DNA from 4 places in the Marinomonas sp. BSi20584 genome. Region 3 is predicted to be linked to each of the others. Evidence: predicted binding sites of a transcription regulator. Region 3 holds the regulator's gene; each other region holds the start of a gene.
What was found. Region 3 encodes sigma-54, which starts transcription at its own class of promoters, with help from an activator protein. Its sites were predicted from a motif close to TGGCACNNNNNTTGCTNT; they were not measured.
Positions count from the first base shown of each region.

Region 1: the regulator sigma-54 is predicted to act here: its motif matches at 2,702-2,719, upstream of TY87_RS09100 (circularly permuted type 2 ATP-grasp protein).
Region 2: the regulator sigma-54 is predicted to act here: its motif matches at 3,071-3,088, upstream of TY87_RS17700 (HAD-IIB family hydrolase).
Region 4: the regulator sigma-54 is predicted to act here: its motif matches at 2,435-2,452, upstream of TY87_RS01240 (ANTAR domain-containing response regulator).

Region 1 is NZ_KZ454876.1:59,917-68,041, forward strand. It holds gene TY87_RS09090 (transglutaminase family protein) at 1-121, opposite strand, end outside; gene TY87_RS09095 (alpha-E domain-containing protein) at 118-1,062, opposite strand; gene TY87_RS09100 (circularly permuted type 2 ATP-grasp protein) at 1,065-2,519, opposite strand; gene TY87_RS09105 (FAD-dependent monooxygenase) at 2,852-4,045, shown strand; gene TY87_RS09110 (glucose/quinate/shikimate family membrane-bound PQQ-dependent dehydrogenase) at 4,243-6,582, shown strand; gene TY87_RS09115 (Na+/H+ antiporter NhaC family protein) at 6,894-8,125, shown strand, end outside.
Region 2 is NZ_KZ454889.1:53,658-61,782, forward strand. It holds gene TY87_RS17675 (GNAT family N-acetyltransferase) at 1-135, opposite strand, end outside; gene TY87_RS17680 (hypothetical protein) at 345-773, opposite strand; gene TY87_RS17685 (hypothetical protein) at 801-1,196, opposite strand; partial or broken gene TY87_RS17690 (IS91 family transposase) at 1,550-1,759, opposite strand; gene TY87_RS17695 (DMT family transporter) at 2,110-3,003, opposite strand; gene TY87_RS17700 (HAD-IIB family hydrolase) at 3,142-3,963, shown strand; gene TY87_RS17705 (glycosyltransferase family protein) at 4,033-5,262, shown strand; gene TY87_RS17710 (alpha-amylase family glycosyl hydrolase) at 5,394-7,151, shown strand; gene TY87_RS17715 (ABC transporter substrate-binding protein) at 7,301-8,125, shown strand, end outside.
Region 3 is NZ_KZ454896.1:23,407-31,531, reverse strand. It holds gene yjgA (ribosome biogenesis factor YjgA) at 1-340, opposite strand, end outside; gene mgtE (magnesium transporter) at 347-1,699, opposite strand; gene TY87_RS20100 (HPr family phosphocarrier protein) at 1,707-1,976, opposite strand; gene ptsN (PTS IIA-like nitrogen regulatory protein PtsN) at 1,986-2,435, opposite strand; gene TY87_RS20090 (RNA polymerase factor sigma-54) at 2,453-3,928, opposite strand; gene lptB (LPS export ABC transporter ATP-binding protein) at 4,007-4,732, opposite strand; gene lptA (lipopolysaccharide transport periplasmic protein LptA) at 4,733-5,260, opposite strand; gene lptC (LPS export ABC transporter periplasmic protein LptC) at 5,244-5,822, opposite strand; gene TY87_RS20070 (calcium/sodium antiporter) at 5,822-6,820, opposite strand; gene TY87_RS20065 (ABC transporter ATP-binding protein) at 6,948-7,748, shown strand; gene mlaE (lipid asymmetry maintenance ABC transporter permease subunit MlaE) at 7,745-8,125, shown strand, end outside.
Region 4 is NZ_KZ454868.1:257,862-265,986, reverse strand. It holds gene TY87_RS01255 (type I secretion system permease/ATPase) at 1-220, shown strand, start outside; gene TY87_RS01250 (HlyD family type I secretion periplasmic adaptor subunit) at 223-1,554, shown strand; gene TY87_RS01245 (helix-turn-helix domain-containing protein) at 1,659-2,294, shown strand; gene TY87_RS01240 (ANTAR domain-containing response regulator) at 2,493-3,098, shown strand; gene TY87_RS01235 (CmpA/NrtA family ABC transporter substrate-binding protein) at 3,095-4,288, shown strand; gene TY87_RS01230 (CmpA/NrtA family ABC transporter substrate-binding protein) at 4,632-6,041, shown strand; gene TY87_RS01225 (ABC transporter permease) at 6,105-7,076, shown strand; gene TY87_RS01220 (ABC transporter ATP-binding protein) at 7,116-7,964, shown strand; gene TY87_RS01215 (NAD(P)/FAD-dependent oxidoreductase) at 7,957-8,125, shown strand, end outside.

The DNA of each region.
Region 1 (8,125 bases), on a different contig from region 3:
AAGCATGAATTTTTGTGCGTGAGTGCGCAGCCGGTTGCAGTCTTAAAACGTGAGGAGCTACGTTAATAAAACGGTCAAACTCGTAAGTGGTCTTGTGCTGTATTGCGACTCTAATGGTCATGCAGCGTCTCCTTGCCGAAAATGAAACCAGTTTTCGGTGATCTGGTGATTTATTTCGATAATGGCAATCTGTATATCATTGAGATGGTTGTGAAAGTCTTCATCCAAATCTTCTGAACTATTGATTGGGTAATCAAATTCTAAAAGTTTATCTACCTTAGCGGTAATTAAACCGGCGCGTGGTAATTTTGTCGCCGCTTCACCTATTTGACCTAGGCAGTAAGCTAGAGATCGTGGGAAACAAAGGTCATTCATCAAGAATGTAGTAGCCTTTGCTCCGTTGATAGACGTTCTAACGGTGCGGCGATAATCCAAATACGCACTTTGAGACTTTAATACTTTTGACCAAGTCACTTGTCCAAGTTGAATTCTTGCTTCTGGCTCAGATTTCAACATTAAAGACACGGCCGCATCAAGAATACGTGTTCCCATATCAGCACGTTCTAAATAACGTCCCATAATGAGGAAATGCCAGCCTGAATCACGGCTCATTGCACCAGCAAAGAGGCCGATGATTTTTTGGCAGCCTTCAATAATAGTATTCAAGAAAAGATGTCGTTCTGAACGGTTAATCCCTTGCTTGATATTCTGTTGTGCGTATAGATCTAGTTCATTTATTAGTTCCCATGTTTCTTTAGGAACCGCATCACGAGTGGTCCGGATATTTTCCCGCACCATTTTTAATGATGACAGCATAGAGCTTGAGTTTGTGTCATCGGCTAAAAGAAACTTCACTACGTTACGTTCGTCTTTTACTTTATAACGTTGTTCGAAAATTTCTTCGCCACTTAGTATCTCGATTAAGTTATACCAAGATACTTCGATGTTTTTTGGAAGGTCGAATAATAGGTCGTCATAAACACTGACCAAGCGGGCTGTGTTTTCAACGCGTTCCAAATACCGTGCGCTCCAATATAAGCGTTCTGCGACTCTAGATAACATGGTTACTGCCCCTTTGTTTCAACAATCCAAGTGTCTTTACTACCACCACCTTGTGACGAATTAACGACCAAGGAACCTTTTTTCATGGCAACGCGAGTTAGGCCGCCAGTGGTGACGTAGGTTTCCTTAGCTTGCAAGATAAATGGACGAAGGTCTAGGTGACGAGGTTCTAAGACACCTTTGGATATAAGCGTTGGTGCGGTGGATAATTTCAACGTTGGTTGAGCAATGTAATTACGCGGATTTTTAGTAATTAACTCGGCAAACAGTGCTTGTTCTTTCTTCGTTGAATGAGGCCCGACTAGCATACCGTAACCGCCAGATTCGTTGGCCGGTTTAACAACCAGTTTGTCTAGGTTGGCGAGTACGTAGGCGCGTTGCTCTGGGTCATCGCACAAGAAGGTTTCGACGTTGTTAAGGATCGGCTCTTCGTTCAAGTAATAACGAATGATGTCTGGGACATAAGCGTAAACCACTTTGTCATCGGCAACACCTGCACCCGGCGCATTTGCTAGTGCGACATTACCTGCTCGCCATGCGCGCATTAGACCAGCAACACCTAGGACTGATTCAGGATCAAACGCTTCTGGGTCGATGAATAAATCGTCAATGCGACGATAGATTACATCTACGCGCTCTGGACCATCAATAGTTTTCATGTAAACGCAGTCGTCGTTGTCGACAAATAGATCGCTGCCTTCAACTAGTTCAGCACCCATTTGTTGCGCCAAGAAGGCGTGTTCAAAATAGGCGGAGTTATAAATACCCGGTGTTAACACTACGATCTCAGGGTTTTCTATATCTCTTGGCGACAAAGAGGCCAAGGTGTCAAACAATTGCGAGGTGTAAGAATCGATTGGTAAGATTGATTCGTTTTCAAACAGTTCTGGAAGAACTCGCTTAGTAATGGCGCGGTTTTCCAACATGTAAGACACACCAGAAGGTACGCGTAAGTTATCTTCTAAAACAAAGAAGTCGCCATTTTCATCTCGTACTAGATCGGTACCACAAATATGCGCCCATACGCCGTAGGCTGGTGATACGCCAACGCATTCTGGTCTAAAATTTTTGGAATCTTTGATGATATGTTCTGGGATGATGCCGTCTTTGATGACGTTTTGGTCGTGGTAGAGATCGTTGATGAAAAGGTTAAGAGCGGTTAGACGTTGTTTTAATCCTGCTTCAGCTATTTTCCAGTCTGAGGCTTCTATGGTTCTAGGGACAATATCGAAGGGCCATGCTCTGTCTATATTGCCTTCCTCTGTGTAGACCGTGAAGCTGATGCCCATTTCTTGTATCGTTGCTTCTGCGGTGAGGCGCCTCTTTTCTAGTTCGTCTTCTGAAAGACTGTCCAAATATCCCAAGAGTTGTTTTGCCGGAGATCTTGGGGCGCCTTTGTCATCTATTAACTCGTCAAAAAAATCAGATGACTGATAATGGCTCGTTAGTTTTTCCATGTATACCTCGTTCTCTTTATCAAGCCGGAGGTGGGTGCCTTAAACTTGCACACATTTGTGGGCTTTTTTTGTGCATCCGCCCCACATTGGGGAGACTTCTTTACTTTGTAAGGTGGAACCTAGCCATATCATTACCTTGATTTACTAGGCTATGCATAGTGTTTTCGCACTACTTAGAGAATAAAGCAAGGATCGAGCCATAGTATTTGAAAAGTTTTTTTACATTTTTTGTTCCATGATAAGTGACATAGGTCGGTTTTATTTAGGCCGGAATTCGCTACTATGGCGCCTTTAATTATTGCAAAAGCATCGCTAACAAAGAGGAAAGATGAGTGGGGCAAGTTAATTGTGTTGTGATTGCTGGTGCAGGTATTGGCGGTTTGTGCGCTGCGCTAGCGTTGGCTAAGCAAGGTGTTCGAGTGGTAGTGTGTGAGCAAGCTGCGAGCCTTGGTGAAGTTGGCGCAGGCCTGCAAATAAGCCCTAATGCTTTAAAAGTATTGCGACAGCTAGGTTTAGAATCTGAATTAAGTCAGTTTGTTTTTAAACCTCAACATGCTGCTATTCGAGATTATAAAACCGGCGAATACTACCTCAAATCGCCTTTAGGTAAGCAAGCTGAAGCGCGTTATGGTGCGCCTTATTGGCATCTGCATCGTGCGGATTTGCATCAGGTTTTAGCTGCAGCCTGTGCAAAGGCGGGTGTCGAATTGGTGCTAAATGCGGTGGTGATTGGCTATCGTGAAAATACTGAGCTCAAGCAAGTCTGTTTATTGCTCGAAGATGGCCGAGAGTTTTGCGCGGATTTATTGATCGGTGCAGATGGCATTCGCTCAAAAGTACGTGAGCAAATGCTAGGACAAGAATGCCCAATCTTTATGGGGCAAGTTGCTTGGCGTGGCGTTATTCCTGTCAGTGATCTGACTGTTGATGTTAAACCTGATGCGTGTGTTTGGGCTGGTCCTGGTCGGCATTTCGTGAGTTATTATTTGCGTGGTGGCGACTACGTGAACTTCGTAGCTGTGGAAGAGCGCAGCGATTGGCGGTCTGAGTCATGGCGTGAAGAGGGTGATGTCGAAGAGTTAAAGCGCGCTTTTGCAGATTGGCACCCTGAAGTTAGTGAGTTAATCAAGTCTGCGAGCAGTACGTTTTTATGGGCGTTAAATGGCCGCGATGAACTGCCTACCTGGCACAAAGGTCGAGTGGTTTTGTTGGGTGATGCTTGTCATCCCATGTTGCCTTTCATGGCGCAAGGTGCCGCGATGGCGATTGAAGACGGATATATTTTAGCTAAGTGTTTGTCTAATTATGCCTTGAGTGATGCTTTGCTTAAATATGAGCAAGTGCGTAAACCTCGTGCTACTAAAATTCAGCAAATGTCGAAAGCCAATGCTGGCTTATATCACATGCACGGTGGTGTGTTCGGCAGAATGAAATTAAAAGCACTTCAAGCTGCTGGGCGCTTTGCTCCTAGTGTTATCCAGTCTAAATTAGATGCAGTGTATGGCCATGATGTGACTAAGAATTGAGCATTGACATGGGTATTGCTTTATAAATATGTAAGAAAAAAGTCTATTTTGTCATTTTATACTCTACACTTTTCCTTTGAGCTGTAATCATCTATGGTAAATAGGTGGTGTGATGGCTGTTCTGCGGTCGTTTTACTTCTTTACTCCTAGATTAAATGAATTAAACAAACGAATTAAACTCGAAGGGATTGTGTCATATGATTGTTCTCTCGGTACTGTTTTTAGTTATTGGTTTGGCTTTGCTGTTGGGTGGTGGCTGGCTAGTGTCACTTGATGGCAGCCTCTACTATGTTGTTGCTGGCGTTGCCTTTATCGCTGTCGCTTTGTTGTTAAGAAAGCGCAATAAAGTCGCCAACCTTATTTATGCTCTTTTATTGATTGGAACCTTAATCTGGTCGATTATGGAGTCGGGCTTAAGCTGGTGGCCTCTCGCAACGCGAATGGGGCTTTTCTTAATCCTCGCCGTTCCTCTTCTTTTATTGGCTTTATTTAAGCGCCGCAGTGGTGGACGTTTGTTATTGCCAGTTTGGGTTGCAACCGCTTTAGTTACTATTTCTCCTTTGTTTATGACGTCACCTACGACTGTTGAAGGTAAAATGACACGGTCAGTGACCATGTCTGATGCCGATACTGGTGATGTTAATCAGGGCGAGTGGAACGCTTACGGACGTAGTAATTTAGGTCAGCGATTCTCGCCATTAGCTCAAATCACACCGGATAATGCCGATCAGCTTCAAGTCGCTTGGCAGTATCAAACCGGCGATAAAAAAGGCCCGAAAGATGTGGGGGAAACAACTTACGAAGCAACGCCTTTGAAGCTCGGTAATGCTCTTTATGTCTGTACTCCACATAACTGGGTTGTGGCATTAGATGCGGATACCGGTGAAGAACAATGGGTTTATGATGCGAAAGTGCCTGCAGAAAGTCAGCGTCAGCACCAGACTTGTCGAGGTGTGTCTTATTTACCTCCTTCCAATGGAACACAGCTTCCACCTATTCAAAAAGAGTCGGCTCCGGCGGAAAGCTTAACCAGTATGCAGTGTGATGCTCAGTTGTTCTTACCAACCTCTGATGCTCGTTTAGTAGCTATAGATCCAACAACGGGTGCCCGTTGTGCTAACTTTGCGGACAATGGCGAATTGGACTTAATGCACAACATGCCGTTTAAGCAGTCTGGTTATTATTATTCTACGTCGCCGCCATTAGTGGCTGGTGGCGTGGTGATCGTCTCTGGGTCAGTGAATGATAACTATGATGTGAATTCTCCATCTGGTGTGATTCGCGCTTACGACGTGAAAACGGGTGAGTTGAAATGGAACTGGGATTCTGGTCATCCAGACGATACAACGCCTATAGGTCCAGACGAAACTTATGCGACAAGCTCGCCAAATAGTTGGTCGGTTGCCAGTGCGGATGAAAAGCTTGGCTTGGCGTATTTCCCTATGGGGAATCGTACACCGGATCAGTTAGGTATGTATCGTACTCCTGCGGAAGAAAAGTATGCAACTTCGGTTGTGGCTTTGAGCCTCGAAACTGGTCAGGTCGCTTGGGTGCAGCAGTTTGTTCACCATGATTTATGGGATATGGACACGCCAGCACAACCTGCTTTGTTGGATTTAGATACGCCAACAGGTAAACAGCCTGCTTTGGTGGTCCCAACCAAACAAGGTGATGTGTACGTGTTAAATAGAAAAACAGGTGAGCCTATTTTTCCTATTACCGAAGAACTTGCGCCACAGGGTACTATTCCTGGTGACTATGCGGCGAAAACTCAACCAACTTCTGCTTTTTCCTTTAAGCCTGCTAAGTTAACGGAAGCAGATATGTGGGGCGCGACACCATTGGATCAACTAATGTGTCGAATTCAATTTAAGCAATTACGCTATGAAGGTCGCTACACACCACCATCAGAGCAAGGCTCTATTGTTTATCCTGGGAACTTCGGGGTATTCAACTGGGGTAGCATTGCTGTCGATCCAAAACGCCAACAAATGTTTGGTATGCCTTTGTATCTTGCTTTTACTTCTACTCTGGTGCCACGAGAAGGTGCAGATTTGACTAACGCCAATAAAGGCGAGCAGGGTGTTAATTCTAATGAAGGTGCTGAGTATGCGGTGCAGTTGAAGCCTTTCTTATCTCCTTTAGGTGTTCCTTGTCAGCAACCACCATGGGGTTATGTGGCTGGTGCCGATCTTAAAACAGGCAAAACCGTTTGGAAGCATAAAAACGGCACTATTGAAGATATGACACCATTTAAATTGCCAATAAAAATGGGCATGCCAGGTATTGGTGGTCCAGTGATTACGGATGGCGGTGTTGTTTTCATGGCCGCGTCTGTTGATAACTATTTGCGAGCTTACGACATGTCTACTGGTGAAGAGTTGTGGAAAGGTCGTTTGCCTGCAGGTGGTCAAGCCACACCAATGACTTACTTAAATAGTAAAGGTGAGCAAATGGTCGTTCAGGTAGCTGGTGGACATGGTTCCATTGGTACAACCATCGGCGATTATGTGGTTGCTTATAAACTTAAAAAGTAACTTTCTTTACAGTCCTCTTTATCTATTAGCTGTTTTATAGAGAGGCTGTCTTTAATAAGTTACAACAAAGCTCAGTATTGAAGTTGCCAGATAGTGGTAGCTTTAATAGCTGGGTTTTTTATTGGCCTAACATCGTTTATATCTATTTTGTATAATGATTAGGCTTATGTGTATTTTTTGTTATAACGTTTTGTGACAACGACATCGCGATTTATTATTGGTTCTATGTATTACTTTTTACTATCATTCGGGCCTTTCTTCCCTAAAACCACAAGTTGCAGGGTTAACTCAATCTGGAATCCTCAGACGATATGACTTCTAAATCTCCTTTGGCATTGTTGCCATTGTTACTTTTCCTTGTTCTTTTTGTTGGCAGTGGCCTTTGGTATCAGTCCGAAGGTGTGGACTTTGCCTTCTATCAGATCTCTGCCCCTGTTGCTATTTTGCCTGCTATTGCCTTGGCAATTTTATTAGGCAAAGGACATTTTAATAAGCGCATCGAAACCTTTATTGAGGGCGTGGGTGATAACACTATCGTCACCATGGTATTGATTTATTTGCTGGCTGGTGCTTTTGCTAGTGTGGCTAAAAGTGTTGGTGGTGTTGATGCGACCGTTAACTTTGGCCTGAGTGTGGTGCCAGCTTCGCTTTTATTGCCAGGTTTATTTGTTATTACTGCATTTGTTGCTACTTCCATGGGAACGTCGATGGGAACTATTGCAGCCATTGCTCCGATCGCTATTGGCGTTGCTGAAGCCGCGGATTTATCTTTGTTGTTGACAGTTGGTACCGTCATTGGTGGTGCTATGTTTGGCGATAATTTATCGATTATTTCTGACACCACAATTGCCGCGACACGAACTCAGGGTTGTGACATGCGTGATAAATTCCGCATGAACTTCAAAATTGCTTTGCCTGCGGCATTGGTTACTTTAGTTTGGTTGTTTTTCCAGAGCAGCGATGCGCACATTACAGATATTAAAGACTATGAGCTGATTCGCGTTTTGCCTTACGTTGTCGTCTTGGGCTTGGCTGTCGCTGGTGTTAACGTAATGCTAGTGTTGTTCAGCGGTATTGTTTTAGCGGGTGTGATTGGTTTGACTATGCAGCCTGATTACTCGGTGGCGTCTTGGTCTTCTGATATTTATGCTGGTTACACAGGGATGCAGGAAATTTTGATTCTTTCTTTGTTGATCGGTGGCCTTGCTGCACTAATGAAAGCTCAAGGTGGTCTGGAGTGGCTGGTTGGTGCTATCGAACGTATTAGTAAAGCGTTGGGTGCAAAAGCGGGATCAACGCGCGCGGGCGAGTTGAGTATCAGCGCTGCAGTAGCCTTAACTAATTTATGTACTGCTAATAACACGGTGTCTATTTTAATTAATGGCTCTGTCGCAAAAAATATTGCTGAACGCTACAATGTTGATCCGAAGCGCAGTGCCAGCTTGTTAGATATTTTCTCATGTGTGGTACAGGGTGTATTGCCATATGGTGCGCAAATTTTATTGGCGTCTTCTTTGGCTAAAGTGTCGCCATTAGAGCTTGT
Region 2 (8,125 bases), on a different contig from region 3:
ATCAGCCTCTGCCGCCACACGGAAAGAATCCTGCAACGCCAATTTAAACTCGGTGAGACCGCTCGGCTCAGCTGTGACAAGCTTTATTTTTTGGCTCTCTTCTCGTTCTTGTACCACTGTACCCTCAACAGACATCAAATAATCTTTAGAAATTTAACACCACACTTACGGCATTGCCAACTGCGTTATTTCCTTGATACGACTGACTTCTAGAGATGGGTGGCTTGGTAAATGCTCCGTATAACGTGCGCCTAAGTGGCGCAATAAAGCTTAGCTATACTAAGTGAAGAATCAGCGCAGCCAAGCTTTTTGCGCCCCCCTTAATGCGTTTATTATGAGTAAAATCACTCCGATAATTCAGTTAATAAACTGTCTTTATGTTGTTGAGAGCTCTCTATTAAATCTAAAATTTCATTGCATTTTAAAGCAAGCACTTCGCATGAAATCTCTAATTTTCCGAGATACATTGCACTTGCCATAACATGATATTTGATAGCTTGCAGGATCATATATAACGAAAAAAAGTATTGTTCTGCTTTTTTAGCAGATGTAAAACCATCATGATTTAAAGAACGGCATAGCAATTGATTGAGGAGATCTTCAGGGTCATTGTGGGATTGTGAACACAAAGCTGTGTATATTGTTCTATAACCTATTTCATCATTAATTAGTCGAAATCTATCGAATGCACTTGGCCATTTTGCATCGTAATTATCGATATTAACTCCTTGGGCTAACATTGCACGTTTTAAAACAGCCTCATAATCGCTCAACGCATTATTTTTATTCTCAATTAAATCTCAGTAGTGATTTTTTATGCTTTCATCAACATTTGAAATATCAACGGTGGATTTCCAACTTATATTTTGCTTCAACTCCACCTCAAAATGATTTTTAAAATATGAAATAATCTTCCCTAAACTATCTTCCAAGCTAACATAGTGGAGATTTACAGCCCCTTCAATAGCTGTTCTGCAAGAGGCTTCACAAGATTGTAGTTGCTCAATAATAAAAAGACTTAACGAACCACATACGTATTCATAACTTCTCTCATACATATCATGCATTATTGGCCAATATGTTTTTTTAGAAATATTTGCTAGATTTTCTTTCTCTGAAGCTCTTACGAATTCATCCGTACTCTCTAGAAAATAAATTGCCTCTATAACATAATCATTTAATTCTATGTCTTCCAAGATGTATCTTTTCTTTAAAAAATTTTGGGAATGCATGCTCAAGGTTAAATCCTTTTACTCATAACAATTAAGGGTTATACGACAGCGTAGCTGCGGCTATAACCCACTGTTGAACGGCTGCGTTGTCTATATAGGGGATTTGCTTTTTTCATGGTAGGACTTCCCTGTTATATAACTCGCTCAATACCAAAGTCTGTTTGGACTATGTAGCTTCAGGTGGTCTTTGATCACCGCTATGTTGGTTGGTTCTTTATTTGATCTTTTGTAGCGCGATTTGACCCGTGAGGCAAGCGATTCCCTCAGGCCTTATGACCTGATCTGTTTTTATACTCTGATCTCTACGTGTGCTAACGCTAACTGCCATTGTCCCATGGCAGCATGATTCGAAGCCGTTCTGTCACCTTACTCTCAGATACATCGCCAAGATAAACAACGGCACGCTTTCCACAAGCAGGGCATGAGCAACTTGATTCCGCTGTTTTTTCACTGTCTTCCTTGGTTCGTCGCTCGTACATGTCTAATTGCTTATCTACCCACTTTTTTACTTTTGTTCTTATCGTATTCAATATAAATAATGATCTGCATCCAAAAGAAAGCTGCGCTTTCGCGGCAGATCACGCTTCGCTCATCGTGCCCTACGAGTGAGGGTGTTTATGTTCAGCAGCGAGGAGCAAAGCAAACGCCAAGAGCGAGGTCAAACGACAGTGTCGAGCGGTGGTGTTTGGTTTACTCCAAGCGCCAAGGTGGAAGTCAGGGTCAAAGCCCCGAAGAGCCGAAGTAATAACCCCTCCCTAGCCCTCCCCTTGGAAGACATAAGGGGAGGGAATAATTACATTGTCGGACTAAAACAACGATCAATTTTCAATCAATAAACCAGTCGATTATGGCGCATTGAGATAAAAATGCACCAAAACTAGGCGTTTTTAGGTGTTCGTTTTCTTGCAATAATAACGAGTAATACGCCACCTAGGACGCTTAACGTGGCTATGACGAGGTGTAAAGTTATGGATTCATTGGCAAAAACTACGCCTCCTATTGTGGCAATGATAGGAACGAGTAGCTGTAACACGGCAGCCATGGAAGCACTAAGATAAGGCAAGACGGCGTACCAGATGGCGTAACCAAGACCAGACATAATAGCGCCAGAAGTGACCGCTAAAATAACGCCTTCAAGTTGTGCGCTCTGTGACTGCTCAGCATTGAGATGAAGAATGACCAAGGCAATCAGTAATATGGGAATAGTTCGAACGAAGTTAGATGTGGTGGCAAACAAAGGCTTAGCCGAGATTTTGCCTCGCCAGGTGTACAACCCCCATGCCACGCCTGCTAGCGTCATTAAGACAAAGCCAAGCAAAGAGGGAGACGACAAAGTAGGAAGCACTAAATAGACAAAGCCAGCAAAGGCTATCGCCAGCCCTAACCATTCCAACCAAACCAGCTTCTGTCCTGCCCATACGGCAAATAAGATCAAGGTCAGTTGTACGGCACCAAAGAGTATTAAGGCGCCCATTCCGGTCGATAACGTCACGTAGGCATAGGAAAAACCCAAGGCATAAATAAACAACGCAAAGGCCGATAACCAGCTACCTTCTAACCACGCTATTTTCAAATCATTGCGCTGATGCTTGAGACCTTGAAACACACAGAGCAAAACCAAGGTAGCGGCTCCGCTAAGCAAGCGCCATGTGGTGAATTGAGCCGGATCGATAAGTCCATCGTTAAGCGCCAGACGACACAAAACAGAGTTCGCCGCGAACGCCAACAAAGCCAGAATCACAAAGACACATAAACGTAGCAAACTTGTCATCTATTTGTTCCATAGCCTAGTTAATCTTAGGCATGTACCTCATAAGGAAAAAGCCACTTTTACGCACTGGCACCAGATTTGCAAGACTTATACTAACGTCCACCAGCGGTATTTTGATGGACCCAAAAAGGAATCGACATGACAACGCTTTTAATTTTTACCGATTTGGATGGCACATTACTCGATCATCACACATACAGTTTCAAACCAGCACTGGCGGCCTTACAGTCGCTGAAGACTTTTTCTATTCCTTGCGTGATCAACACCAGCAAGACTTTTGTTGAGCTTGTGTCTCTTAGACAAGAGCTCAACCACCAAGACGCTTTTATCGTGGAAAACGGCTCTGCTGTTTATATCCCGAAGAATTTAGCCCTCTCTACAGACGAAACTTTAGAGGACTGCGGTGAGTATTGGCGCAAGTCATTCGGCCCAAGGCGCGACGAATTAATAGAACTAACCAATGATAAACAAGAGCAATACACCTTCAGACGCTTCAGTGAGATGACATGGCAAGAACTGGTTTCTATCACTGGCTTAAGTGAAGAAAACGCCAAGCAAGCCATGCAACGAGAATTTACCGAGCCTATAGTTTGGACCGATTCTAACCTGGCTCTTAATGCATTACGCGACGACCTTGCACCATTTGGCGTGCAAATTCAGAAAGGCGGCCGCTTCGCTCATCTGATGGGCGAGCACTGTGATAAGGCAAACGCCATGTTATGGCTCAAAGAATTGTATGAACAACAAAGCGACGAAGACGTTACCACCATGGCATTAGGCGATGGTGAAAACGACGTAGGTATGTTGAGCAAGGCTGACATTCCAGTCGTAATTCGCTCACCTGTTCATGCGCCACCAGAAATCCCAAATCGTTGCGATGCTTGGCTTAGCGACGCGTATGGACCAGAAGGCTGGGCACAAGCAATCAACAAAGTTTTGATTCAACAAGGCATTTTGTAAAGGCACTTTTTAACGACATAAAGAGAAGACACTACTAACAGTTATTATAAAAATATCAGGAGAACAACTATGGGCGACTTTCATCAAAACGGTATCATCACCACACTTCACAACTTGGCGCACCGCCCGTTAGAAGAAATGGAAAAAGAGCTGTGTGAGTTTGCTAAAACACGCCCAATGTCTCTTATCCTTCCTTGTCTGTATTCCGAGCTGGAAACAGACGCCATGCCGAATATCCTTAAACATTTACAGCAAGTTCCCTACTTGTCTGAAATTGTTATTGGCTTAGACCGAGCAACAGAAGACCAGTACCGACACGCATTAGAGTTTTTCAGCGTATTACCGCAAAACGTTAAAGTACTTTGGAATGACGGCCCTCGCCTACGAGAAATCGACAGCGTACTAAAAGGCGAACACCTGTCGCCATCCGATCCGGGCAAAGGCCGCAATGTTTGGTTTTGCATGGGTTACAACCTCGCCGCAGGTAAAGCGGAATCTATCGCCATGCACGATTGCGATATCGTCACTTATGACAGAGAACTGCTGGCTCGTCTTATTTATCCGGTTGCTAACCCGAATTTTAACTACGAATTTTGTAAAGGCTTTTACGCTCGTGCAGCTAATGGAAAAATGAATGGCCGCGTGAGCCGTTTATTGGTCACGCCATTATTATGCTCGCTAAAAAAAGTCTTTGGGCATTTGGATTACTTAGATTACTTAGACAGCTATCGCTATCCTCTGGCAGGTGAGTTTTCTTTTCGCCGCGATGTAATGACCGATTTGCGCATCCCGAGTGACTGGGGATTGGAGATTGGTGTACTAAGTGAAATGTACCGTAACTACTCTACCAACCGTTTGTGTCAGGTGGATATCGCTGACATTTATGATCACAAACACCAAGACTTGTCTGCCGATAATGACGATGGTGGTCTGTCTAAAATGTCCATCGACATTACTAAAGCTATTTTCAGAAAGCTGGCGACTAACGGCACTATTTTCAACCAAGAAACTTTCCGTACGATCAAAGCTACCTATTATCGTGTTGCACTCGACTTTATCGAGACTTACCGCAACGATGCTGAAATCAATGGTCTAAAATTAGATGTTCATACAGAAGAGCAAGCTGTCGAACTCTTCGCCAGTAACATCATGAAAGCTGGTAACCAGTATTTAGACAACCCGATGGAGACGCCTTTCATACCTAGTTGGAACCGCGTTGTGAGTGCTTTTCCTGGTGTGATGAATCAGCTTGCTCAAGCCGTCGAATTGGATATGGCCCAATATGGTCCTAAAAAATAATTAAGGCTCTAGATAAAAGAACTCTGGATAAAAGATCGGTCAAAAAAAGAACTGGCCCTTAAAGTAATCTTTTTGCTAAGTTGAACGTTACTACGTTGCTTTTCAATCACTAAAAAGACAGGTAGGTAAACATGGAAAATGCTCCTTTGTCGCATCTAGAACAGCGCTTAATCGCTCATTTGCAAGTCATTTACCCAAGCTTGGACAATAAAAATTTGGCGGCAAAGTGTTTAGCCACATTTAATCTAGATCCGTCAACTGAGTCTCCTCGCCCCCATAGAAACCTATGGGACCAATCTGACATTATGCTAATTACCTATGCAGACACCTTGCGCAGAAAAGAAGAAGCGCCGTTGGAAACCCTGCACAAATTTGTAAAAAGCAAATTGTCTGATTGTATTTCCGCTGTTCACCTACTGCCGTTTTTTCCTTATAGCTCGGACGATGGTTTTAGTGTGATGGATTACACAACCGTCAATCCATCCTGCGGACGCTGGGCCGATGTCGTGAATCTTTCGAAAGATTTTAAAGTAATGGGCGATTTGGTTATTAACCATTGTTCAAGCCGAAGCATGTGGTTTGAAAATTACAAAGCTGGCGTTGAACCGGGCGCGAGTTTCTTTTATGAAGCCGATCCAAATGCAGATTTAAGTGCTGTGGTTCGCCCTAGAACGTCGCCATTATTACGAGAAATACAAACTAAGAACGGTGAAAAACACGTTTGGTGTACTTTTAGTCACGATCAGATCGATTTGAACTTTGAGAACCCCGTCGTTCTATTAGAGTTCCTGCGCATTATTCGTTTGTATCTAGAAAAAGGCATTCGTTGGTTTCGTTTGGATGCCGTGGCGTTTCTGTGGAAGATCCCAGGCACCTCTTGTATCAACTTGCCACAAACCCACGAAATCATTCGTTTATTACGCTTAATGATTGAGCATTACGCGCCAGATTCCGTGATCATCACTGAAACCAACATACCCAATCAGGAAAATTTAACCTACTTTGGTAATGCCAACGAAGCTCATTTAATTTACAACTTCTCTTTACCGCCGTTGCTCATCAATAGCTTGGTGACCGGAAACAGTAGCCATTTAAAACAATGGTTAATGAGTATGGCACCGGCTCAGCAAGGTACAACCTATTTAAATTTCCTTGCTTCCCATGATGGTATTGGCTTGCGCCCAACGGAAGGCTTACTTTCGGAGTGGGAACTGGAAACGCTGATCAATACTATGAAGCGCTTTGGCGGCAAAATAAGCTCACGCACTACGCCGCAAGGCGAAGCTAAGCCTTATGAAATCAATATCAGCCTATGGAATGCCTTATCAGGATCAGCACTACACGGCCCAGATAAATGGCAGTTTGCTCGCTTCCTTTGCGCCGCTGGTGTAATGATGGCACTTGAAGGCGTACCCGCTTTTTATATTCATAGTTTATTTGGCACAGAAAACGATTTAGAACGCGTAGACAATACCGGCCAATTTCGCTCAATAAACCGTCATATTTGGGACATGGAAGATTTAGATCATGTTCTAAACACGCCAACCCATCATCAGAAAGTATTCCAAAGCGTAACGAAATTAATTCAAATACGTCGAGCACAGCCAGCTTTTCACCCAAATGCAACTCAGTACGTGCTGCACATGGGTGAAAACCTCTTTGCCTTCTGGCGTCAAAGCCTAGACAGAAGACAAAGCTTGTTTGCTGTTTATAATATGACAGACCAACCGCAAAATTTTAACTTGTCTGAACTTAACCTAATAGCCACCGATGACTGGACAGATTTAGTATCAGAACAAGTATACGAAGACCATTTAGGCAAAGTCACTTTAATGCCCTATCAGTTCGTTTGGCTTGCTAACAAGAACAGTAAGCTCAAAAGCAGTTAGTTTTCGTTTCATGTTTAGCAACACACCGTACTAGGTTATAGCCGCAAAACCTGCCGATAAAAATGAGACAATGATAACCATTATCAGCCATTGATAATGGTTATTTTTATTTCAAGCTCTTTTTATTTAAGACATAGGTAATTGTGAACATGATGAATTTAAGAAAAATCCTAGCCATCGGAACATTGGTCGCCTTCAGCCAGCTATCCACTGCAGAAACGCAATTGCCTAAAGCTGCGATTTTTGACCTTGGCAGTTTAGATACCATTGCCTCTCTAGGTTTAGAAAGCTACGTGGTTGGAGTACCTAAACAAGTACTTCCAGACTACCTTAAGCAATTTAATGATGCTCGGTACACTGATGTGGGCGGTTTAAAAACACCAGATCTAGAAGCAATCAAAACTCTCAACCCAGATCTTATTGTGATCACAGGTCGCCAAGCAGGCCAAAAGAGCGCCCTAGAGGCTATAGGTAAAGTTCAACAAGTTGAAGCTTTTGGTGACAACTACTGGGAAAGCTTCAGTGCAAACGTCACCTCAATCGCGACTTTATTTAACGCCAAAAACGCTGCGGATACAGCGCTTGCGGAATTAAACACAGACATCGAATCGACAAAAGCGGACATTAAAGACAATCCGACTATTCTGGTTGTGACGCATAACAATGGTTCTTTCGGATTACGAGATGAACCTATAGCAACTCAGTTATTAGGCTTAGATGCATCAAAAGTTCCGTCTCATGTAACGCCACAAAAACGCGGCACTCGTACATTTACATCACTTAGCGTGAACAATATTGCAGAGATGAAACCAACGACTTTATTTATCGTTGACCGTAGCGCTGCGATTGGCGACACCAAGAACGCTCTAGATATTGCAGAATTAAAAGTAGAGCTAGCAGCACAAGGTGCTGGCACCATCAAAGTCACCTATTTATCGCCTAAGCTTTGGTACTTATCAGGTAATGGCTTACAA
Region 3 (8,125 bases):
TGTCGCGTTTAATCTCAAGCTGATGAAATAGCTTGTTGTAAGCGGCAGAAGTGGAATCGAAAAGCGCTACACGGTGCGCTATGGCTTCGTGATCTTCTGTGCGCATTACCTTGCCGATGTATTGCAAGTGTCTTCTCATGGCTTCATGTTGCTTTATGCGGCCAGCTTCAACGAATGCTTCGCGTAGAGTGTCAGACATTTCCACTTTTTTAAGCTGATTTTTGCTTAGGCCTAGTAGTTTTTTTCCAAGATCTTGCAGGGCTTCCATTTCACGCTTGATCTGGGTTTTGCTCTTAGGGATTTCTTCGTCGTTGTTTTCAAATTGATCAAAATCTGTCATGGGAACCTATATTAGAAAAATAGTAGCGAGACCAAGGAAGGATAGAAATCCAACCACGTCGGTCACGGTAGTCAAAATTACGCTGCCGGCTAGGGCGGGGTCGATGCCAATTTTTTTTAGTAGAATTGGCAGAAGTGTACCAGTGGCCGCTGCAAAAAGCAGATTTATTATGATAGCGCCTGCAATGATATAGGCAATCTTGATGTTGTCAAACCAAAGTGCGGTAAGTGCGGCTATTACTGTTGCCCAAACAAGGCCATTTATGAGTCCAACAATGAGCTCTCTATTAAGTAGCCAGCGAGTATTGGTAGAGCCTATCTGATTTAGTGCGATACCGCGAATGACCAGTGTCAGTACTTGAGAGCCAGCTATACCGCCCATGCTAGCAACGATTGGCATGAGTATAGCTAATGCGACAACTTGGTCTAGTGTCTCTTGGAATAAGCCGATAACGTAAGACGCTGTAAAGGCGGTTATTAGGTTTATGCCAAGCCACACTGCGCGTCGCTTGGTGGTTTTCATGATGGGTGCGAAGGTATCTTCGTCATCATCAAGACCCGCCATGCTTAACATGGAGTGTTCGGCTTCGTCACGGATAACGTCTACAACGTCATCGATGGTGATGCGGCCAAGTAGTTTTTTAGTTTTGCTGTCAATAACGGGAGCGGATACTAGGTCCATTTTTTCAAAAAGCTGCGCGACTTCGCTGGCAGGCGTTTCTGCGTCAATGACGGTGAATTCTGTTTCCATGATATCGCGCACTGTAGCGCTAATATCTGATACCAGTAGTTTGGTAAGTGGAAGTATTCCTAAAAGGCGATCTGAACGGCTGACAACCAGTAAGTTGTCTGTCATGTCTGGTAGTGTTGAGTGTCTGCGTAAATAGCGAAACACTAGATCGACGGTAATGTTTGGACGTATGGTGATGGTGTCCGTATTCATCAAGCCGCCAGCAGAATCTTCCGAGTAGCTTAATAGTGCTTCAACTCTTGTTCTGTCTTGCGTGGACATTGACGCAAGAACTTCTTTTACGACCTTTTCTGGTAGGTGTTGCAGTAAGTCTGCAAGGTCATCGCTTTCAAAATGTTCGGATACGGCGATAAGTCGCTCTGTATCCATGTTTTTCATGAATTGTACGCCAATATCTTCGCTTAGATATTGAAGTACTTCGCCTTCATTCTTGGCTTCTATTAACTCCCAAAGAAGCTTACGCTCTTTGGGAGGAGAAGACTCTAATAGACGAGCAACATCCTGTGCGGGCAAAGCGCCGTTAAGTAAATAACGGATTTGCATGGTGGTACCGGATTCGAGCGATTCGGTGACCGTTTGGAGGTGATTTAGAGTGTTTTGCTCTGACATATAAGTCTTACTCGTCTTCACCAAAACGATTATTTATTAATTCTATTACCGCTTTTATTGCATCTAACTCGTCTTCACCATTGGTTTTGATGCGAATTTCTGTGCCTTTGCCGGCAGCAAGCATCATCATCGCCATGATGCTTTTTCCGTCAACATTTCGGCTATCTTTTTCTATGGTGATATCGCAAGAAAAGCGAGTGGTTGTTTCAACCAATTTGCCAGCAGCGCGAGCATGCAAGCCAAGTTTATTTATGATCGTGACGGACTCTTCCTGCATGCTTTTTTCCTATATTAGTGATTCAAATATATTGAATAGTTCTTCATTGGTCTGTGCTGTGCGCAATTTATCCAGTGCTTCTGGAGATTGGGCAAGTTCTGCTATTTGAGCTAGTGTTGCAAGGTGTTGGTCACACTCATGAGGTGGAACAATTAATGCAAATATTAAGTCTACCGCTCTTTTATCGATGGAATCGAAATCAATCGGAGTTTGCAATGACATAACGACAATAGCGGTATGGTTTGCAGATTCTAGGCGACAGTGTGGAATAGCTATGCCGTTGCCTATGCCTGTACTACCTAGCTTTTCACGACCTAGTAGTGCGTCATAGACAGCTTCGTTGTCACAATGCAGTCGATTGGAAGCAACTTCAGCAATGCTTTCAAGTACTCGTTTTTTACTAACAATATCTTGTTTTGCGAGAACGAGTTCCGCTTTTAATAATGATTTCAAGGACATGATAAAATGGTTTCCGTTTAGATCAGTCGTTTTCGTTCATTGGAAGGAGGGATGTTCATCGCCTCTCGATATTTGGCTACAGTGCGTCGAGCAACCTGTATGCCTTGGTCTGCTAAAATAGCAGCTAGCTTGTTATCGCTTAACGGTTTTTTCGCCGGTTCATCCGATACAAGCTTTTTAATCATAGCTCGTATTGCGGTAGAAGAACATTCTCCGCCAGAGGCGGTGTTTACATGGCTGGAGAAAAAGTATTTCAGCTCAAAGATGCCTTTTGGTGTGTGCATGTATTTCTGTGTTGTTACCCTAGAAATAGTTGACTCATGCATACCTACTTCTTCTGCGACATCATGAAGAACCATGGGTTTCATGGCTTCTTCCCCTAGTTCGAAGAAATCAATTTGTCGACTTACAATGCAGCTTGCCACTTTTAATAAAGTTTCGTTGCGGCTCTGTAGGCTCTTCATGAACCATTTTGCTTCTTGAAGAGATGTTTTTATGTAAGTCACATCTTCTGCTGTTGCTGCTGCAGTGCTAGCCATCGCTGAGTAAGTCTCATTGATTTTGATGGGCGGCAAAGCGTCATTATTTAGTTCCACTTGCCATACGTCATGGCGTTTTTTCACTGTGACATCAGGAATAACGTAGTCCGTGTCGTCAGCGTCAATAACTGAGCCTGGGCGTGGGTTGAGCTGTTGAATCAAATTGACGACTTCTTTTAGTGCTTCGTCTTTGAGCTTTGTCTTACGGCTCAACTGAGCAAAATCTCGATTACCTAATAATGGTAGGTAATGATCAATAAGATTGTATGTGCTCTTATACAGCGGGTGGCTTTGGAATGCTTCTAGTTGCACAAGAAGGCAGTCGCGTAGGTCAATTGAGCATACGCCTACAGGGTCAAAGCGCTGCAATCTATGCTGCACTGCAATGACTTCTTCAATATCTAGATCTTCTAATTCAGTGCCGAGAGATTCCCAGATGTCATCGGGAGAAATGCTTAAGTAGCCATCAGGTTGAACGCATTCAATGATGGCGTAAGCGATTTCAATGTCGCGATCTGACATGTGGGTTAAATTTAATTGCCATATAAGATGGTCTTGGATGCTTTCTGCTGGTGCGTTACGGCTTTCGAAGTCGCTATCGCCTTCGTAGCTGTTGTGATCGCTGACAGCTGCAGAACTTTGATAGGTATCATCCCAGTTACTATCTATGGATAGTTCTTCAGGGATGCTTTCTGTCCACTCAGATTCTACGCGTGGTTCTTCGCTATTATTGTCGACTGTTGTATCGGCAGCGCTTTTTGATTCTATGCTTGCAGGGATGTCGTGATGAATTTGTTCGTCGTCGTCGAGCTCAAGCAATGGGTTCGATTCAAGAAACTCATGAATTTCTTGTTTTAAATCCAACGTAGAAAGCTGCAGCAAGCGAATAGCCTGTTGCAGTTGTGGCGTCATAGTCAGCTGTTGACCAAGCTTTAATTGTAAAGACTGCTTCATAGAGCAACTCTTTCTTCTATTTGAATGAATTGGAACGAGTTATGCATACTACTCCCTTTCTACAGCAATGATAAGGGGTTACAGACGGAAGTCGTCGCCTAAATAGACCTTTTTTACTTGTTCATTGTTGATGACGGTACTGGCATCGCCAGATGCAATGATGTAACCATTGCCAACAATGTAAGCTTTATCACAGATGTCTAGTGTTTCTCTGACATTGTGATCGGTAATTAAGACACCGATTCCACTTTCTTGGAGATGTTTGATTATGTGTTTTATGTCACCAACTGAGATAGGGTCTACGCCAGCAAAGGGTTCATCAAGTAGGATGAATTTTGGGTTCATGGCAACCGCTCTCGCTATTTCAACCCGGCGCCTTTCTCCTCCTGATAGTGCCATTCCTAGGTTGGTGCGAATATGGGTGATATGAAACTCTTCTAAGAGTTCTTCTAGTCTTTCTTGTTGCTGTGCTTTTGTTAGCTTTTTGCGGGTTTCTAAAATGGCTAGGATATTATCTTCTACAGACATTTTCCTAAAAATAGATGCCTCTTGAGGGAGGTAGCCAATGCCTTTTTGAGCACGAGTATGCATGGCGTCATGAGTGATGTCTTGGCCATCAATAAATATGCCGCCAGCGTCGTTTGCTACCATGCCAACTATCATATAAAAACAGGTGGTCTTACCCGCGCCATTAGGGCCGAGTAGGCCAACGGCTTGGCCAGACTCAACGGAAATAGATACATCCTTTACGACTTGGCGTTTTTTGTAGCTCTTCGCAAGGTGTTTTGCTTCTAGTAGTGCCATCTATTTTTTATTCTCAGGTGCTTGTTTATCTTTTGGCGCTTGCGGTTGTAAGGTCATTGATACGCGCCCTGAATCTTTTTTCTCAGCACTGAATGTGCCGTCATCAATCATGTAGAGGATGTAGTCTGCGGTGATGGAGTTCTGCATTCTGCTTAGGTAACCATCACCAATAATTTCTAATTTTGATTCGCTGGTTAAATAATGTATTTCATTGCCTTTACTGATAACAATGTTGCCGCTCCAGTCTATCTGCTGACTGAATTTCGCAGGTTTTCCTGTGGCTTCTAGGCTGCTAAATTTTCGGGTCTTAGCGTCTGTTGTTACTTTAAGGTATTGGGCCTGAATTTCAATGGTACCTTGCTTAACAAATACATTGCCTTTGTATATTGCTTCGCCTGAATTTTGGTCGAATGATGCCTCATCAGCTTGTATTTCTAATGGCTTGGTTGTGTCTTCAGGTAGTGCGTATGCGTATTGGCCAATTAGGGCTGAAGTAAGCAACACGCTGACGTTAATGAATCGTTTCATATTTTCCTCGTACAGATCCTGTCATCACGACTTCTTCTGAGTTTATATATGTTGTAATTGTGCCAGCAGAAGTCTCTCCTTGAGTGGAGATAAGCGTTGCATTTCCATAGCTGGTTAGTGATTGATCTTTATCTAAATAATGTATGTTATCTGCACTTAGCTTTATATCTTCAGATTGAAGGTATTTTTTAGTCGCTCTGGCATTTTCGGTTAATAGAATATCATTACTTCCGTCTTCAATAACCCCTTTATCTGCTTTTGCGCTCCAATGACCTGATTTTGAGTAGCGCTCGACGTTCGGCATTTCTAAGAGTGTTGTGGATTTTGCTATGTAGTGCAGCGTTTGTTTAGCGTCAAGTGTTTCGATCAGAAGTCCGTCAGCATCAAACTCTTTAACTTTGACATTAGTTATAAAGTAGTCTGGAGAGCTGCTCAATGAGTCTGTTTGAACGAGGTTTTGTATAGGTGCTGCCCCATACCAACCTAAAGAGGCTACTACTATTAAAGTAGCCCCAATGATTAAAAGGCTTTTGGGTTTTGTTAGTGTTTTTAACGAAAGCATTACACCGAACCGTTTGAGCTAATAATAAATAAATAAACACCATAAGAAGCAATAAGCGGTAAGCCTACCCATCTAGGGATACTGTTGTTTTTCGTTTTCTTGAAAATGAAAATGGCAAGAGCGAGAGCAACTGTTAGGCCTAAAACCCAAGGGAAATCTCTGCTTATCACGCTTTGATCTACTAGTCCTGGAGCAATAAGGGCTGGTAGTGGTAATACGGTGGCCAAGTTGAAGATGTTTGATCCCAATATATTGCCAATTGCTATATCGTGATGGCCTTTTCTGACGCTGCTAATTGAAGCCGCTAGTTCAGGTAGGCTGGTTCCAACTGCAACGATAGTAAGGCCTATAACTAATTCGCTTACGCCTAAAGCGGTTGCTATGCCTATTGCACCCCAGACAAGTAATTTAGAACTTCCTATCAATACAGCTAATCCGATTAGTGCAATGATGAGGGATTTGCTGACAGAGGTTCCATCGTCTTCTGGTAAGCCTTCTTTTAAATCTTTTTCTAAATCTTTACTGCCTCTTAGCAATATTGTCAGGATAATAATAAAAGCAGCAATTAGAATCACGCCATCCCATACGCCAAGAGTCTGATCAAACAGTAAAAAACCTGCTAGCAGGGTGATAGCTAATACGAGAGGGACTTCTTTGGTGGACAGTCCGGAGGCGATTGGAATTGCTGAGAATAATAATGTGATGCCGAAGACAAGTGCGATGTTGGCAATGTTCGAGCCAAGCACATTGCCAACTGCTATTTCTGGTGCGTTATCAAGTGCCGCAATGGCCGAAACGACCATTTCTGGTGCGGATGTGCCGAACGCGACTAACGTAATCCCTATTATCATTGGATTTACATTCAGTTTCTCTGCTACAAGCGCAGAGTGTTCTATAAATTTGTCGGAACTCATTACGAGCAAAACTAACCCTACAATTAGGGCGATAGAAAACAACAGCATGGTATTGATATTACTCAAAGATACAGGGAGTACCATTTAATGAGGTTTGGCGTTGAAATTCAAGGCTTGATCTTATAAACAAAGTGGATTTGGCTGTGTCATGATTTTATTTGTTGGGGGGCGATGTTAGTATCGGGCCATATTTGATAGGGATTAAAAAGGTGTGTCAGTGGTAGATGCTTATATAAAGGTCCAAAATGTTAGTTTTTCAAGGGGAGAGCGTTCTATTTATGAGAACGTATCACTTACTATTCCAAGAGGTAAGATTACTGCGGTGATGGGTCCTAGTGGGACGGGGAAGACGACATTGCTACGTTTAATTGCGGCGCAGCTCGCACCAAACTCAGGCACTATTTTAGTAGACGGTCAAAATGTTCACGCTTTGTCCCGCTCTGAACTTTATAAGGTGCGCAAAAAAATGGGCATGCTTTTTCAAAGTGGTGCTTTGTTTAGTGATATGACTGTCGCTGAGAATATTGCTTTTCCAATGGAAGAACACACCAAGCTGGATGCAAAAACAATAGCGGGTATTGTCTCTGATAAGCTTTATAGCGTTGGTTTACGCGGTGCCGCTAATCTAATGCCGTCGGAATTATCTGGAGGGATGGCTAGACGTGTTGCGTTAGCCCGTGCTATCTCTTTGGATCCAGAGTTAGTAATGTACGATGAGCCTTTTACTGGGCAAGATCCTATTTCTAAAGGGGTTCTTGTTAAGTTGATACGCCAGCTTAATGATTCAGCAAATATGACGTCTGTTCTTGTATCTCATGATGTTGAAGAGTCTCTTTCTATTGCTGATCATGTGTGTATTTTAGCTGGTGGGCGAGTGATTGCTGAGGGTTCTGCCGACGAAATTCGTGCTTCTGATGACCCTGAGGTAAAGCAGTTTTTGAATGGTGAACCTGATGGTCCTGTTCCCTTCCATTATCCAGAAGAAAGTATTTCTAGTAGGGCTGCATTATGAAAAGCATTGAGTTGTTGGGGGCGTCGCTACTGGATTGGCTTGAAGCCGTTGGTCGAGCCGGAATATTTTTGGTACAAAGTATTTTTAGGTTGCCTGTTCGGTTTAAAGAGTCTGTAAATTTGCTAGTGAAGCAGCTTTACTCTGTTGGGGTGTTATCTCTCGTTATTATTATTGTTTCAGGTGCTTTTATTGGCATGGTGCTGTCGCTTCAGGGTTACAGTATTTTGGCTAAGTTTGGCTCAGAAGAAGCGGTTGGACAGCTGCTGGCGCTTTCTTTGTTGAGGGAGTTGTCTCCAGTGGTTACGGCGCTTTTGTTTGCTGGACGTGCTGGCTCATCTTTGACGGCTGAAATTGGTTTGATGAAAGCAACGGAGCAA
Region 4 (8,125 bases), on a different contig from region 3:
TGAGCCGACAGCTTCGATGGATAACACCACAGAGTCTCGAATGAAGCGTCGCTTAATAGAAGGGGTGAAAGACAAAACCCTTATTTTGATTACACATAAGGCCTCTATGCTAGATATGGTCGATCGAATTATCGTTATGGATAATGGTCGCTTGATTGCTGATGGTCCAAAAGCGCAAGTGCATGAAGCGCTTCGTCAAGGCAAGTTGAAGGTCAGTTAATAATGAGTAATAAAAATTCGATTTCACAAGATGATTTAGAGTATCTGACAGACCGAAATGCGGCCTTGATGTTGAAAACACCACGTGGCGGTAGAATTATCCTTTGGGTGATTTTTATTTTCGTGGCAGCGGCATTGGTGTGGGCTAATTATACGGCTTTAGATGAAGTTACTGTGGGCGAAGGGAAAGTTATTCCTTCTAGCCAAGTCCAGCAGATTCAAAACCTTGAAGGTGGTATTTTAAAAGAAATTAATGCCAAAGTAGGTCAAGTGGTCGATAGTGGACAAGTGTTGATGACGATAGAAAATACTGAAGCCTTGTCATCATTGCGTGAGCAGCAAGCCGAATCGATTAATTTAAAAGTTCGAGCGACTCGTTTACAGGCTGAATCTTATGGTCTGGAGCCTAAATTTGATCCGGAAATCATGAAAGATTATCCGCTGGTTGTAAAGCGTGAACTTGATTTATATAACAACAGATTAGAGTCTTTACGGACTAACCAGGTTGGCTTTCAGCAGCAGATTGAGCAAAAGAAACAAGAAATAGTTGAGTTACAGGCAAAACTAGAAAATTTAAAACAGAGTTATGCTTTTTCGAAAGAAGAGCTGGCATTAACTCGACCTGCGTTTGAGCAAGGAGCCGTGTCTAGGGTTGAGTTATTGCAGCTCGAACGCCAAGTCAATCAGTTGCAAGGGGATTTGGAAGCAACTCAGTTAGCGATTCCTCGGGCGCGTTCAGCGCTGAAAGAAGCGCAAAGTAAACTATCCGAAGGTGAAGCGAAATTTAGGGCGGATGCCCAAGAAGACCTAACTGGAGTAAAAAGTAAATTAGATCAGTTACGTGAAAGTAATGTATCCCTTGAAGATAAAGTATCAAGAACACAGGTTCGTTCACCAGTAAAAGGTATCGTGAAACAGATTCAAATTAATACGGTTGGCGGTGTCATCAAGCCCGGTATGAATTTGCTTGAAATTGTACCGTTTGAAGATTCATTGTTGATTGAGGCAAAAGTACGTCCTGAAAATATTGGTTTTATTAAACCTGATTTGAGTGCCGTGGTTAAACTCTCCGCCTATGATTTTGCAATATTTGGTGGTTTGCATGGCATAGTTGAAAACATCAGTGCCGATACTATTCTTGATGAAGAGGGCAATAGCTTTTATTTGGTCAGGGTGAGGACTGATAAAAACTATTTAGGAACAGAGCAAGCCCCATTGCCCGTTATTCCAGGCATGCAAGCGACAGTAGATATAATTACTGGTAAGAAAACCTTATTGGATTATTTGCTTAAGCCAATTTTAAAAGCAAAACAAAATGCGCTTCGTGAACGGTAATTACAAAAAAGTTTTCAAGCTCAATGAACAGTTACAAATGTTAACAATACGTTATTATTTGCTGGTTAGAATGGTTCATCGCACTTAATAGGACGAGACTTATTTTGAAAACTTTGTGTTGGAATACAGATGACGCCGTATGGAAACATTGGAATCAAATAGTCAGTGTGGATTCCTTATTGGTACGAGCAGAGACATTTGAAGAGGTATATCAAACATTAGAAGCGGCATCGTCTAGCTTCACTTACTGCTTTATCTATTTAGAAGATAAATTTTTTTCTAAACAGGTTGAAGAAGTGGTTGCACTTTGTTCAGCCTTTCCAAAGCAAAAAGTTATCGTGTTTCCTAATCAATCAAGTCAAGCTGCCGCTTTAAGACTTTTTTCTGTTGGCGTTAGCGGGCAATGTGCTCCTTATATTGGTAAAGAGCAACTTTCTCTGGTGCTTTCGGTTGTTGACTCCGGTGAAATCTGGGGCGGAAAAGCATTTATTCAACAGCTTATTATGCAATCTACCGCGCCCGCAGAGATTCACAACGATGAACTGGATGACTTGTCTGAACGTGAATTAGATGTTGCTCACAGTGTTTCGAAAGGCTTGTCTAATAAGCAAATCGCACTTGAAATGGGTATTACAGAGCGTACTGTAAAAGCGCATTTGACGTCTATTTTTAAGAAAACCAACACTAAAGACCGCTTGGCTTTAGCTCTGCTTGCACAGACTCGATATGCTGTGCATTAATTTGGTTCTTTATTAGCGCTAGCTTGCACTGCTTCAGTTCTTACCTATTATTCGTGTGTTACTTTTTGGTTAATTACTCTTAAAAGGCTCTATTTAGAGCCTTTTTTGCCTCTAATCTCCGGAAAATTAATGTGTCGAAATGGCGCATATCTTGCATTTTATCTGAATGTGATTTTACGATTTTTAAGAGAATGCACCATGCCTGCGCCCCCTGAAAAAGAATTAACCGTGATGCTTGTTGATAATGAGCCTGCGCGAGCCGCTATTGTAGAACAGGCCATGATTGACAGTGGTTATCGTGTTATTAGACGACTGGAAAATGCCAAAAACCTAACGGAAGCGGTAACGGAATTTCAACCAGATATGGTAATTATTGATATCGAATCTCCTGATCGAGATATGTTGGAAAACATGTCGCGACTCACCAAAGATAATCCTCGTCCCATTGTTATGTTTGCTGAAGAAGATGATTCCAGACATGTAGAAGCAGCTATTCGAGCGGGTGTCAGTGCCTATGTGGTTGATGGTGTTAACAGCGGTAGCGTGAAAGCGTTATTGCAAGTTGCGATTGCCCGGTTTAGAGAATTTCAGGCGCTAAGATCTGAATTGGAATCTGTAAAAAGTCAGCTTGAAGACCGTAAGCTGATAGACAAAGCAAAAGGTTTGATAATGAAACATCAAAAATGTGATGAGCCCGCAGCCTATCAAGCGCTTCGGAAACTAGCGATGGATCGTAGTCAGCGAATGACTGACGTCGCTCGAAATATCATATCTGTGATGGAATTGATGGGAGGTTCAAAATGAACCTGATACAGCCAAATAATATTATTCAAACTAGCGAGTCTGTGCGGATTGGTTTTATTCCATTAATCGATTGTGCGCCTTTTGTGATTGCCCAAGAAAAAGGCTTTTTTATTCAAGAAGGCGTGGATGTGGTGTTATCTAAAGAAGCATCTTGGGCAAGTATCCGCGATAAAGTGGCCTTCAATTTGCTTGATGGTGCGCATATGTTGGCGTCTATGCCGATTGCTGCTAGTTTAGGAATTGGCACCATTAAGACACCCATGCAAACCAGCTTTACTGTTAGTCATAATGGTAATGGCATCACTATTGGTAACGCTTTGTACGAAGAGCTACAGCACCATGCTGAATCTTCGGTTGATATTCGAACTGGCGTGGCATTGAAGAGGTTGCTAGATGGCCGAGCAGCTAATGCAGCTCCATTGCGTTTTGCGATGGTCTATCCTTACTCATCCCATAACTATCAGTTAAGAGATTGGTTGAGTCGAGCTGGAATTGATTCCGATAAAGATGTGCAAATAGTTGTAGTTCCACCGGTAAAAATGCTTGATAGTTTAAGACAAGGTGATATTGATGGTTATTGCGTAGGTGAGCCTTGGAACAGTCTTGCAGTGGAGCAAGGTATAGGCCACATGTTGGTTACTGGATATGAAATTTGGGGTAGTACGCCGGAAAAAGTCTTTGGCGTAAATTCCGTATGGGCTGAACATAACCTAGAAGTATATTTGTCAATTATTCGCGCTTTGGAAAAAGCTTGTTTGTGGGTAGATGAACCAAATAACCAGACTGAATTACTGAGTATCTTAAGTCATCCTGATTATTTGAATTGCACGTTAGAGCAGCTGGTTTATGGTTTTAGTGCGATTAAACCAAAGGGGCAATTCGATTGGCCAATGAAGGCGTATCAGCGTTTTTCTGGTAGCGATATTAATAAACCTTTGCCGAGCTATGCATTATGGATCATGGCGCAAATGCACCGCTGGCAGCAACTGGGTGACATTAAGTCACTGAACGACGTGGCGGAGCAGGTTTATCGTCAGGATCTTTATTACAAAGCATTAGGTTTGACGGAAGAAAAAAACAACACGGATTGGCATTTGTCTGTCGAAGATGAGTCTACTTGGTTGGATTCTGTTGCTTCGGGAAAGATCCGCTTACATCCAAATGGCATTTTAAATGGTTTTGATAAGTAGTTTGTACGTGTCTTTTTTTAGTGCGCTATGCATGATAACTGGGCAAATAGATTTATTTGGCCTGCTGAATTATTTTATCTAGACAGCGGATTTAAGGTAAAAAACCTATAAATCATAAGGTTAGTTTTATTGGCACGCTGCGTGCTTTGTAAAACACATAGACATAAAGTTTTGAAAAAAATTGGTGGAATTAGCAACGACCGTTAATTATCACCCACATTATTGATAGTCCAATGTAGGATTTTCTTTGAATGGCAAAGGCGCCTGCGAACACATTTTTTTGTGATTCGCATGCGCCTTTTTTTGTTTTTGTACTTTTTAACCCCTTAAGCGGAGTGTGACTATGAACCTAAGATTTTTGAAAACGATAATTCCCTTGCCGAGATTCGTTAATGCCACTCAAAAAATTAGTTTTTCTATATTGTTGGGCTCTGCGCTTTTATCTGGAGCAGCTCATGCGGAGCTGGGTTATGCAGAAAAAGAAGAGCTTAAATTTGGTTTTATCAAGCTAACGGATATGGCGCCATTGGCGATTGCTTATGAGAAAGGCTATTTCGAAGACGAAGGTTTGTACGTCACCTTAGAAGCGCAAGCAAACTGGAAAGTTCTACTAGATCGAGTGATTGATGGTCAGCTAGACGGCGCTCATATGTTAGCGGGCCAGCCACTTGGTGCCACCATCGGATACGGTACTAAAGCCCACATTGTGACGGCTTTTAGTATGGATTTGAATGGTAACGGCATTACGGTTTCAAACGATGTTTGGGATGAAATGAAGAAAAACATTCCCAATGGCCCAGATGGCAAGCCGGTTCATCCAATCAGCGCCAGCGCTTTAAAACCTGTGGTTGATGGTTATAAAGCGCAAGGTAAGCCATTCAAAATGGGCATGGTATTTCCTGTTTCAACACATAACTACGAACTGCGTTATTGGCTTGCTGCTGGTGGCATTCATCCAGGTTACTACGCGCCAGCCCGAGGCGACACCAGTGGTCAAATTAACGCCGATGCTTTGTTGTCGGTGACGCCACCACCACAAATGCCTGCAACGATGGAAGCTGGAACGATTTCAGGTTACTGCGTTGGTGAGCCTTGGAACCAACAAGCCGTATTTAAAGGCATTGGTGTGCCAGTCATTACCGATTATGAAATTTGGAAGAACAACCCTGAGAAAGTATTCGGTGTCAGCAGTGACTGGGCGGAAAAGTATCCAAATACCCATATTCGTGTAGTTAAAGCGATGATTCGTGCGGCGAAATGGTTGGATGAAAACAACAATGCAAATCGTCCTGAAGCGGTAAAAATACTTTCTCGTAGCCAATATGTTGGGGCAGATTACGATGTCATTGCCAACAGCATGACAGGGACATTTGAGTATGAAAAAGGTGATAAGCGTGAAATCCCCGACTTTAATGTCTTTTTCCGTCATAACGCGACTTACCCATATTACAGCGATGCCATTTGGTATCTCACACAAATGCGCCGTTGGGGGCAAATTGCTGAACCAAAATCAGATGAATGGTTTATGAAAACCGCGAAAGAAGTTTATCGCCCAGATATTTATGCGCAAGCCGCAAACGCTTTGATTGAAGATGGTGTTATGACAGCGTCTGAGTTCCCTGATTTCGCTAAAGAAGATGGCTTTAAACCGCCACAAAGTGACTTTATTGATGGTGTGACTTATGACGGCAAACACCCAAATGATTACTTGAAAAGCTTCAAAATCGGTTTAAAAGGCGACGACCAAATCTAAACCAAACAGGATAAAGCGGCCACAGTCGTAGTCGCTTTATGAGTCAAATTGAGCGAGAAACAGATGATGATACCAAACGTAACCATGGCTTCTTTAAAAGACAAAATCAGCACCTTTTCTTTTAAAGGGATCTTGCTGCCGGTCTTTGGCATTTTAGTGTTTATCTTGCTGTGGCAGGTGGGAGCGAGTCGTGTTCATACCTCTTTGGGTGAGTTTCCAGGGCCGGTGGTAGTTTATGAGCAATGGAATAGTCTCGTAGCAGAGCATCAGAGAGAGCGTGTAAAAGAAGACAAATTTTATGTTCGTCAAGAAGAGCGTATTGCTGAGCGACAAGCTAAAGATCCTAGCTATGTCGGTACGTTAAGAGATTACACAGGTAAGCCTACTTTTTTTGATCAGATATTTACCAGTTTATATACCGTATTGGCTGGCTTTGGTTTGGCCAGCCTAATTGCCATTCCTTTAGGGATTTTAATTGGCTTAAATAGATCGGTTTACAGTGCTTTAAATCCTGTTATTCAAATTTTCAAACCGGTTTCGCCGCTGGCATGGTTGCCCTTAGTTACCATGGTTGTGAGTGCTAGTTACGTGTCTGATGATCCGCTGTTTTCTAAATCCTTCTTAACCTCCATGTTCACTGTGACCTTGTGTTGCATGTGGCCAACGCTAATTAATACAGCAGTTGGTGTGGCGGCAGTAGAAAAAGATCTACTTAATGTTTCAAAAGTATTACGCCTTGGTTGGATGACGCATGTGATGAAAATCGTCATTCCGTCGGCGATTCCTCTGATGTTTACCGGTCTACGCTTGTCGCTCGGTATTGCTTGGATGGTATTGATCGCGGCGGAAATGTTGGCGCAAAACCCAGGGTTAGGGAAGTTTGTTTGGGATGAATTCCAGAATGGTAGCTCGAATTCATTAGGTCGAATCATGGTGGCGGTGTTGATGATTGGTTTCATCGGCTACTTGCTAGACAGAGTCATGCTGACAATTCAGCGTTTTGTTTCTTGGGATAAAACTCAGGTACTACGCTAAATAGACTTTCACTAGAAACAGATTGGATTGGAGAGAAACATGGCAACACATTTAGACATCAGTCACATTTCGATTGAGTTCCCAACGCCAAAAGGGCCGTTTAAAGCGCTGGATAATGTCAGTTTAAAAATCGAGAAAGGCGAGTTTGTCTCTCTGATCGGGCATTCAGGTTGTGGTAAATCGACGGTTCTCAACATAGTAGCCGGTTTATACGATGCTACTGAAGGCGGGATTTTATTGGATGGTCGAGAAGTAAAAGGGCCAGGGCCTGAGCGTGCGGTGGTTTTTCAAAATCACTCTTTGCTGCCTTGGCTAACGTCTTACCAAAATGTTGAATTGGCGGTAAAGCAGGTTTTTCGTAAAACTAAATCCAAGAAGGAAATGCATGATTGGATCATGCACAACTTAGAGTTGGTGCATATGACCCATGCTGCGGACAAACGCCCAGATGAAATTTCAGGTGGTATGAAGCAGCGTGTCGGTATTGCTAGAGCCTTGGCGATGGAACCAAGCGTGTTGTTGATGGATGAGCCTTTTGGTGCCTTGGATGCCTTGACTCGTGCACATCTTCAAGACTCTTTGATGGAAATTCAAAAAGACCTTAACAACACAGTGATTATGATCACCCATGATGTGGACGAAGCCGTGCTGCTTTCTGATCGTATTGTGATGATGACTAATGGTCCAGAAGCGACAGTAGGCGAAATTCTGCATGTTGACCTTGAACGTCCTCGTGATCGTTTGGCCTTGGCGAAGGATCCAAGATATGTGGATTACAGAACTCAAGTTCTGACTTTTTTGTATGAGAAACAGCGCAAAGTAGAGCCTATTCAAGCAGCAGCTAAGAGCAAAAAAACGGCCGCTAGTGCCAAGGTTGCCAATGCCTAGTCTTATCTCTCAGTCGGGGAAACGCCTAGTGAATCAGACGGATAAACGCCGTCTCGTCATTGTTGGTGCTGGCATGGCTGGCAGCAAATTGGCGCATGATTTACAACAAGCGTATGGGCATCTTTATCAGATCACCTTGATCGGAGAAGAGCCTAAAGTTG